Regions from separate parts of the Bradyrhizobium sp. USDA 4538 genome, predicted to be linked through region 2. Evidence: riboswitches for the same ligand, from Rfam matches in the RefSeq annotation. Region 2 holds a riboswitch; the other holds the start of a gene.
What was found. A riboswitch is a leader RNA that binds a small molecule or an ion and turns the genes downstream of it on or off. The one in region 2 is predicted to bind glycine.

Region 1: linked by a shared signal. The riboswitch ahead of gcvT (glycine cleavage system aminomethyltransferase GcvT) and the one ahead of J2R78_RS31430 (D-amino acid dehydrogenase) in region 2 are both predicted to bind glycine.

What each region holds. Positions count from the first base shown of each region.
Region 1 covers NZ_JALJZE010000001.1:6,728,995-6,733,411, forward strand. Annotated here, with positions in the region: gene gcvP (aminomethyl-transferring glycine dehydrogenase) at 1-551, opposite strand, end outside; gene gcvH (glycine cleavage system protein GcvH) at 575-940, opposite strand; gene gcvT (glycine cleavage system aminomethyltransferase GcvT) at 960-2,102, opposite strand; glycine riboswitch at 2,244-2,332, opposite strand; gene alaS (alanine--tRNA ligase) at 2,535-4,417, shown strand, end outside.
Region 2 covers NZ_JALJZE010000001.1:6,897,156-6,901,572, forward strand. Annotated here, with positions in the region: gene J2R78_RS31420 (ABC transporter permease) at 1-387, opposite strand, end outside; gene J2R78_RS31425 (ABC transporter permease) at 391-1,332, opposite strand; gene J2R78_RS31430 (D-amino acid dehydrogenase) at 1,493-2,851, opposite strand; glycine riboswitch at 2,918-3,032, opposite strand; glycine riboswitch at 3,036-3,142, opposite strand; gene J2R78_RS31435 (M20/M25/M40 family metallo-hydrolase) at 3,234-4,364, opposite strand.

The DNA of each region.
Region 1 (4,417 bases), 170 kb from region 2:
AGCGTCTGCGGATGCACCTCCTTGTCGACGAAGAACACCTTCGCCTTGACCTGCGAGTGGCGCTCGGCGAGCGCCATCGCTTCCGCCGCGGCGGTCGCCTCGTCGAGCAGCGAGGCGTTGGCGACGTCGAGCCCGGTGAGATCGCAGATCATGGTCTGGAAGTTGAACAGCGCCTCGAGCCGGCCCTGGCTGATCTCCGGCTGGTACGGCGTATAGGCGGTGTACCAGGCCGGGTTCTCCAGAATGTTGCGCTGGATCACCGCGGGCAGGATGGTGCCGGAATAGCCCTGGCCGATCAGCGAGGTGAACACCTGGTTCTGCGCGGCGAGCTCGCTCATATGCGCGAGCGCCTCGGTCTCGCTCAGCGCCCGGCCGAGATCGAGCGGCGCCTTCTGCCGGATCGACGCCGGCAGCGTCTCGTTCATCAGCGCCTGCAGGCTCGCGGCGCCGACCGTCTCCAGCATCGCGTTGACGTCGCGCGGCGACGGTCCGATGTGGCGGCGCACGAAATCGGTGGCGGCTTCGTTGATCGGCTTGAAGGGCGCGTTCATGACGTGATCCTCGGGGTGATCCTTTAGGCGGTGTGCGCGGCGTAGGCGGCCTCGTCCATCAGGCCGCCGAGCTCGCCCTTGTCGGCAATCTTCAGCTTGAAGAACCAGGCCTTGCCGCCGGCGTCGGAATTGACCAGCGCGGGCTCGGCGGCGAGCGCGTCGTTGACCTCGACCACCTCGCCGGCGATCGGCGCGTAGACGTCGGAAGCGGCCTTGACGGATTCGACGACAGCGGCGGCCTCGGCCTTCTTCAGGCTGCGGCCGACCTTGGGCAGTTCGACGAACACGACGTCGCCGAGCTGCGACTGCGCATAGTCGGTGATCCCGATCGTGGCGACGTCGCCCTCGATGCGGAGCCATTCGTGGTCGGACGTGTACAGCGTCGTCATGGGGTCGATCCTTTGGCGTTCAGCGTTTGTAGGTATTGGGGACGAAGGGCGTAGCGGCGACTTTCAGCGGCAGCCGCTGGCCGCGCACTTCGGCGAAAACGGTGGTGCCGACGGCGGAAAGGGCCGTGGGCAGGTAGCCCATCGCAACCGGCGCATTGAGGCTCGGGCCGAAGCCGCCCGAGGTCACCTTGCCGATCTGCTCGGTCGAGCCGGCATCGGCGAACAGCGCGGCGCCTTCGCGCACCGGTGCGCGGCCGTCAGGCTTCAGGCCGACCCGTCGGCGCGCAGCGCCATCTGCGAATTGCGCGAGAATTTTGTCGGCGCCTGGGAAGCCGCCGGCGCGGGCGCCGCCGCCGCGGCGAACCTTCTGCACCGACCATTCCAGCGCGCCTTCAACCGGCGTCGTCGTGGTGTCGATGTCGTGGCCATAGAGGCACAGCCCGGCTTCGAGCCGCAGGCTGTCGCGCGCGCCGAGCCCGATCGGCAACACGTCGGGATTGTCGAGCAGCGCGGTGACCAGGGCTTCCACCTTGTCCGCGGGCACCGAGATCTCAAAGCCGTCCTCGCCGGTATAGCCGGAGCGCGAGACGAAGCAGTCGACGTCGCCGCGGCGCGGACCGGCGTCCATGAATTTCATCGAACTGACATCCGCACAAAGATTCGCCAGCGCCGATTCGGCTTTCGGGCCCTGCAGCGCGATCAGCGCGCGGTCGGCCAGCGAGATGATCTCGCAGGCGTCGGAGAGATGCGCGCGGAGATGCGCCTCGTCCTCGGCCTTGCAGGCGGCGTTGACCACCAGGAACAGGTGATCGCCGAAATTCGCCACCATCAGGTCGTCGAGCAGGCCACCGTCATTGTTAGTGAATTGCGCGTAGCGCTGCCGTCCCGGCGCGATACCGACGATGTCCTGCGGCACCAGTTTTTCCAGCGCGAGCGCGGCATCCGCGACCTTGCCGGATTTGGCCCTCAGCACGAGCTGGCCCATGTGCGACACATCGAACAGGCCGGCTTCCTTGCGGGTGTGCAGGTGCTCCTTCAGCACGCCGGCCGCGTATTGCACCGGCATGTCATAGCCGGCGAACGGCACCATCTTGGCGCCGCGCGCAAGGTGCAGCGCGTGCAGCGGGGTCTGTTTCAGCGGGGAGGTTTCGCGCGCAAGCATCACAGGGCCCTCGCGGTTCCCGCCGGGGACCTATTTCCCCTTGAGAAACCTGCAGAAAGCCCCATCTGTCGCTGTGCCTGAGAGTATTATCCCGTCGGCGGACGCATCGGGGCGAACCCCAGCGTCTCTTTCCAGATGTCAGACGTCACGCGGTCCTTTTGCCTGAGAGTTTCCGGGGCGGTTGCTCCTTCGGCGCCGGCGGTAAGGCCGGTCTCTCCCGACGTGACTAGGTATAGGTAGGTAGAAAACACGGCGCCACCAAGACTGTCAACGCAGCTGCAGCAACTATCCAATGGGCTTTGTGCTGCCGCGGCAAGCCCATGATCCGCCTGCACAGTTTCTGGACACCGCAGCTGGCAATGTCTAAAAGCGTTCGGCCGGAAAATGACGCCTTTTTGCGGCTGGCCGGCCCCTTTTTCCGATTGGATGAACATGAGCAGCGTCAACGACATCAGGTCGACATTTCTGAACTTCTTCAAGGAGAACGGGCACGAGATCGTGGCCTCGTCGCCGCTGGTTCCGCGCAACGACCCGACCTTGATGTTCACCAATGCCGGCATGGTGCAGTTCAAGAACGTCTTCACCGGCGTCGAGAAGCGCGGCTACCAGCGCGCCACGACGTCGCAGAAGTGCGTGCGCGCCGGCGGCAAGCATAACGACCTCGACAATGTCGGCTACACCGCGCGCCATCTCACCTTCTTCGAGATGCTCGGCAACTTCTCGTTCGGCGATTACTTCAAGGAGCGCGCGATCGAGCTCGCCTGGAATCTGATCACCAAGGATTTCGGGCTGAAGAAGGACAAGCTGCTGGTCACCGTCTACCACACCGACGACGAGGCGGCCGGCTACTGGAAGAAGATCGCGGGCTTCTCGGACGACCGCATCATCCGCATCCCGACCTCGGACAATTTCTGGGCGATGGGCGACACCGGCCCGTGCGGACCGTGCTCCGAAATCTTCATCGACCGCGGCGAGCACATCTGGGGCGGCCCTCCGGGCAGCCCGGATGAGGATGGCGATCGCTTCCTCGAATTCTGGAACCTGGTGTTCATGCAGTACGAGCAGGTGACGAAGGAGGAGCGCGTAGCGCTGCCGCGTCCCTCGATCGACACCGGCATGGGGCTCGAGCGCATGGCCTGCATCCTGCAGGGCGTCGAGAGCGTGTTCGAGACCGATCTGTTCCGCAATCTGATCGATGCCGCCGCGTCTACCCTCGGGCACGGTCCGAACGAGCAGAACGTTGGGTCGTATCGGGTGATCGCGGACCATCTGCGCTCGTCCGCGTTCCTGATCACCGACGGCGTGCTGCCGTCGAACGAGGGCCGCGGCTACGTGCTGCGCCGGATCATGCGCCGCGCGATGCGCCATGCACAGCTCTTGGGCGCGAGCGAGCCGCTGATGCATCGCCTGGTCTGGGCGCTGGTCCGCGAGATGGGCCAGGCCTATCCGGATCTGGTCCGTGCGGAGAAGCTGATCGAGGAGACGCTGCGGCTGGAGGAGACGCGCTTCCGCAAGACGCTGGCGCGCGGCCTGTCGATCCTCGACGAGAAGAGCGCCGGCCTCAAGAAGGGCGACATGTTCGACGGCGACACCGCGTTCACGCTGTACGACACCTACGGCTTCCCGCTCGATCTGACGCAGGACGCGCTGAAGTCGCGCGGCATCAGCGTCGACCAGGCGTCGTTCACCGACGCGATGGAGCGGCAGCGCGTCAAGGCGCGTGCCTCGTGGGCGGGCTCGGGCGAGGCGGCGAGCGAGGCGATCTGGTTCCCGCTGCGCGAGAAGCTCGGTGCGACCGAATTCCTCGGCTACGAGACCGAGAGCGCGGAAGGCGCGGTGACGGCGCTGATCAAGGACGGCGCCGAGGTCGAGAGCCTGAAGGCCGGCGAGAGCGGCGCGATCGTGCTGAACCAGACCCCGTTCTACGGCGAGTCCGGCGGCCAGGTCGGCGACACCGGCGTGCTGACCGGGGAGGGCGTCAAGTTCCGCGTCACCGACACGCAGAAGAAGGCCGGCGATCTGTTCGTGCATCTCGGCACGGTGGAGCAGGGCACGCTCGGCGTCGGCACCACATTGCAGCTCGAGGTCGATCACACCAGGCGCTCGTCGATCCGCGCCAACCATTCGGCGACGCATCTGCTGCACGAGGCGCTGCGCCAGGTGCTCGGCGATCACATCGCGCAGCGCGGCTCGCTGGTCACGCCGGACCGGCTGCGCTTCGACTTCGTGCATCCGAAGCAGATCACGCCGGAAGAGCTCGCCCGGATCGAGGACATCGCCAACGATGTCGTGCTGGAGAATGACGAGGTCACGAC
Region 2 (4,417 bases):
CATCACGCGCATCAGCACCGCATCGACCCAGCGGAAGAAGCCGGCGACGAGGCCGATCAGAAGGCCGATGGCGATCGAGCAGACGGCGGCGCCGAGCCCGATCACCAGCGAGATCCGTGCGCCGTAGATGATGCGCGACAACAGGTCGCGGCCATAGGCGTCGGTGCCGAGCAGGTATTGCGCGCTCGACGGCTTCAGCCGCTGCGACGGCGTCAGCAGCAGAGGATCGTGCGGCGCAAGCAGCGGCGCGAAGATCGCCATCAGGATGATGAGGGCGAGGCTGATCGTCGCAACCGCGATGATCGGCGTCGACGTCAGGAAGCCGAACTTGACGCGGAACGGCCGGGTGACGGGAAGCGAGGATTCGGGAAGGGTTTCGATCGCCATTGCTCAGTACCGGATACGAGGATCGAGCAGGGTGTAGGCGAGGTCGATCAACAGATTGACCGCGACGTAGATACCCGACGTCAACAGGATCATCGCCTGGATCACCGGATAGTCGCGCGCCAGCACCGCATCGACGGTGAGGCGGCCGATGCCGGGAAGATTGAACACGCTCTCGGTGACGACGACGCCGGAGATCAGCAGCGCGAAGCCGGAACCGATCACCGTGATGACCGGCACGGCGGCGTTGCGCAGCGCATGGCGCAGCAGCACGCCGGTCTCGCCGATGCCCTTGGCCCGCGCCGTGCGCACGTAATCCTCGCCGAGCACATCGAGCATCGAGGCCCGCGTCATGCGTGCGATCAGCGCGACATAGATGAAGGAGAGTGTGCAGGTCGGCAGGATGAGGCGCTGGAAGAACGGACCGAAGCCGGCCGAGATGCTCTTGAAGCCCTGTACCGGAACCCAGCGCAGATCAATCGCAAAGATCTGGATCAGCACGTAGCCGATCACGAACACCGGCACCGAGAAGCCGAGCACCGAGAGCCCCATCACGAAGCGGTCGATCCAGGTGCCGTGCTTCCACGCCGCGATCACGCCGAGCGGCACCGCCACCAGGATCGAGAGGATGATGGTGGCCAGCGCGACCGAGATCGAGGGCTCGAGGCGCGGGACGATCATTTCGAGGATCGGCTTGTTCGAGATCAGGGAGACGCCGAGGTCGCCGTGCAGCAACTTGGCGATCCAGGTGTAGAACTGGATGTAGATCGGCTCGTTCAGACCAAGCGAGGTCCGAATGCGTTCGAGCTGTTCGGGCGTCGCGTTGTCGCCGGCGAGGATGGCGGCCGGGTCGCCCGGCGTCAGCCGCAGCAACAGGAACACGAACAGAGCCACCACGCCCATCACGGGAATGGCGGCGAGGATGCGGCGAAGCAGATATCCGAGCAAATTTGATCCGTTGGGTTGTGGTCGATGAAGTCCGCAGCGGGACCGTTGCACACCAGACCGTAGCACAGATGGTAGCAGACTCACGGTAGAACTTGAGCAAGTCCCATGCCATCGGTGCTGCGGATTTTGCGGTGCAGCTAATCAGTCCTGTTGGCCGCGATTATTCCTCCGGTGAAGTTCGAAGCAGTCCACTGGAAGGTGGATTGATTTCAGCTTTGCGCGCGTCGGCGGGCACATCGAGCCCGGCACCGAACGACGGCGCCATCGGCGGCGTGTCGAGGTCGCGCCAATCGTCGATCGCCTGGGCCACCATCTGCGCCGTCGCCGCCGACAGCGTCCAGCCGAGATGACCGTGGCCCGTATTGTAGAACACGCCCGGAATCCGTCCGGCGCGAACCACCGGCATCATGTTCGGCATCATCGGGCGCAGGCCCGCCCATGGCACGACTTTCGACGTATCGATCTCCGGGAAATGATGCCGCACCCAGTCCACCAGCGGTTGAATGCGATCGGCGCGAATGTCGCGGTTGAAGCCGTTGAACTCGGCGGTGCCGGCGACGCGGAAGCGGTCGGCGCCGAGCCGGCTGGTGACGATCTTCGCAGCTTCATCGAGCAGGCTGACGGTTGGGGCGGCATTCCGGCTTTGCGGCGCATCGAGCTGCACCGTGATCGAATAGCCCTTCACCGGATAGACATTGACGCGGTCGTTGAGCAGGCTGGCGAAGTGGCGGCTCGCCACGCCGGCGCAAATCACGATCCCGTCCGCCTGTAGCTGCTGTCGCGTCGCGACCGCAGCATCATGTGAAGCAGCTTCGTTCCAGCCGATGCGGAAGCCGTCATCGCCGTGTGCGATCGTGTCGACGTCGGCTTCATGGACGAAGCTCGCGCCACGGCGGATGCAGGCGTCGGCAAGCCCACGCGTGAATTTGTGAATATCGCCGGTCGCGTCGGACGGCGTGAAGAAGCCGCCATAGCAGGTTGTCTGCAGCGCGGGTTCGATGACGCGGATCTCGTCCGGGGTCACCGGCCGGCGGTCGAGCCCGCCTTGCTGCAGCAGCGTGTTGACCTTGAGGCCGGCTTCGAAGCCGGCCCTGTCGTGATAGACGTGCAGGATGCCGCGGCGTTCGAGATCGAAGGCGATGTTTTCGCGCTCTGCGATCGAGAACAGATGCTTGCGCGCTTCGATGGCGAGCTTCGTGGTCTCGATGGTGTTGCCGCGATAGCGCGTGATGTGGCCGACGAACTCGCTGATCCAGGAATATTTGTGCCAGCTCGGCTTCGGGTTCATCAGCAGCGGCGCGTCGCTTCTGAGCATCCAGCGCAGCCCCTTCAGGATGGTCGCAGCACTGTTCCAGACTTCGGCGTTGCTGGCGGAAAGCTGTCCGCCATTGGCGAACGAAGTTTCCATCGCGGCGTAGCGATGCCTGTCAAGGACAGTCACCTTGTAGCCGCGTTCAAGCAGGGCATAGGCCGTCGTTACGCCGGTGATGCCGGCGCCGATAATCGCGATGTGTGGCATGATGGTTGTCAGGCTCCCGTGGGTTAGAGTCGCCGAACCACCGGTCAAACCGGCATTCGGCGCCCCATCTGTCACGGTACCTGAGAGCTTGATCCGCATCGGGCTGTGGCCAGAAGCGAACTATCCCCTTCGGTGGACGTCATGGCCCTTGATGTGCGGCCATGTTCGTCTCTCTCCAGATCGTCCTGACGATACAGTCCTTTTGCCTGAGAGTTTCCGGGGCGGTTGCTCCGTCGGCGCCGAAGCCAACAACACGATTGTTGTCGCTTCGATCTCTCCCGCATCGTCGCGTTGGACGGCCGGACCGTAGGCGAAGCCTTAAAAATGGACAAGGCTAAATTTCGATCCGGCAGTGCCAACGTGTTGTGCAGTGCAATCGATGTCAGTCCAGCGTCGCCAGCAGTGCCGCCATCAGGCGGCCGCGTTCGGCGAGGCTATCGACCTCGATGTGCTCGTTGAGCGTATGTGCATCGGCGCCGCGAACGCCGAGGCCGTCGAGCGTGGGGATGCCCATCGCGCCGGTGAAGTTGCCGTCCGAGCCGCCGCCGGCGCTGCCGTGCGGCAGATCGAGACCCATCGCTGCCGCAAGGCCTTTTGCCTTTTCATAGAGCGCCATGGTGCCCGCATCGGGCTCCCACACCGGGCGGGTGACGCCGCGCGTCACCTTGAAGGTCACGTCGTTGGCGGTGCCCGACAGTGCCAGCATGCGCTCGACGCCGCGGTCGAGATCGGCCTGGCGCTTGGCCATGCTGAGCGCTTCGCCGGTGCAGGTCGTCGCGACGCAATTGACCCACTGGCCGCCATGCACGATGCCGACCGAGAAGGTGCAGTCCTCGGTGGTCATGCCGTCGATGGCGATGATCTGCCGCGCCATCTCGCGGATCGCGGAGCGGCCGGAAGACAGCGTCGCGCCGGCATGGCTGGGCTTGCCGGTGGCTTCCAGGTTGAAGCGCGCGATCGCGTAGCGGCCGGTGACGACGCCGTTGTTCGGACGGCCGGGCTCCGGCACCAGCACATATTTGTTGCGCGCGGCTTCCGCCTCGATGATGTCGCGCGTCGACGGCGTGCCGACCTCTTCGTCGGGGGTGAACAGCACGGTGATCGGCAGCGGGGTCGGGAAGGAGGCGCGCGCCAATTGCCTGATCGCCTCGATCGACAGGTAGTTGCCGCCCTTCATGTCGAAGATGCCCGGCCCGAAGCACTTGTTGCCTTCGCGCCGCCACTTCAGCTTCTCGATGGTGCCGACCGGGTGAACGGTGTCCAGATGGCCGGCGATCAGGATGCCGGGCTGGCCTTGTTTCGGATGGGGAAAACGGGCGCGGACGCAGCCCGCGAAGCCCTGGCGTCCGGCGATGCGCTCGATCGTCGCACCCATGATCGCCATCTCGCGGGCGGCGAGATCGAGCATGCGTTCGACCGCGGCGGCGTCCCAGGTCGGGCTTTCGCATTCCACCCAGCTGCGCAGGCCCTGCAGCATCGTTTCGGAATCAAAGGGGAGATTGGCGGGGTTCATCGTTGTTCTCTCTTGTTGTTCTGACGGCGCCGGCATCGCGCGCGCGTTACGAA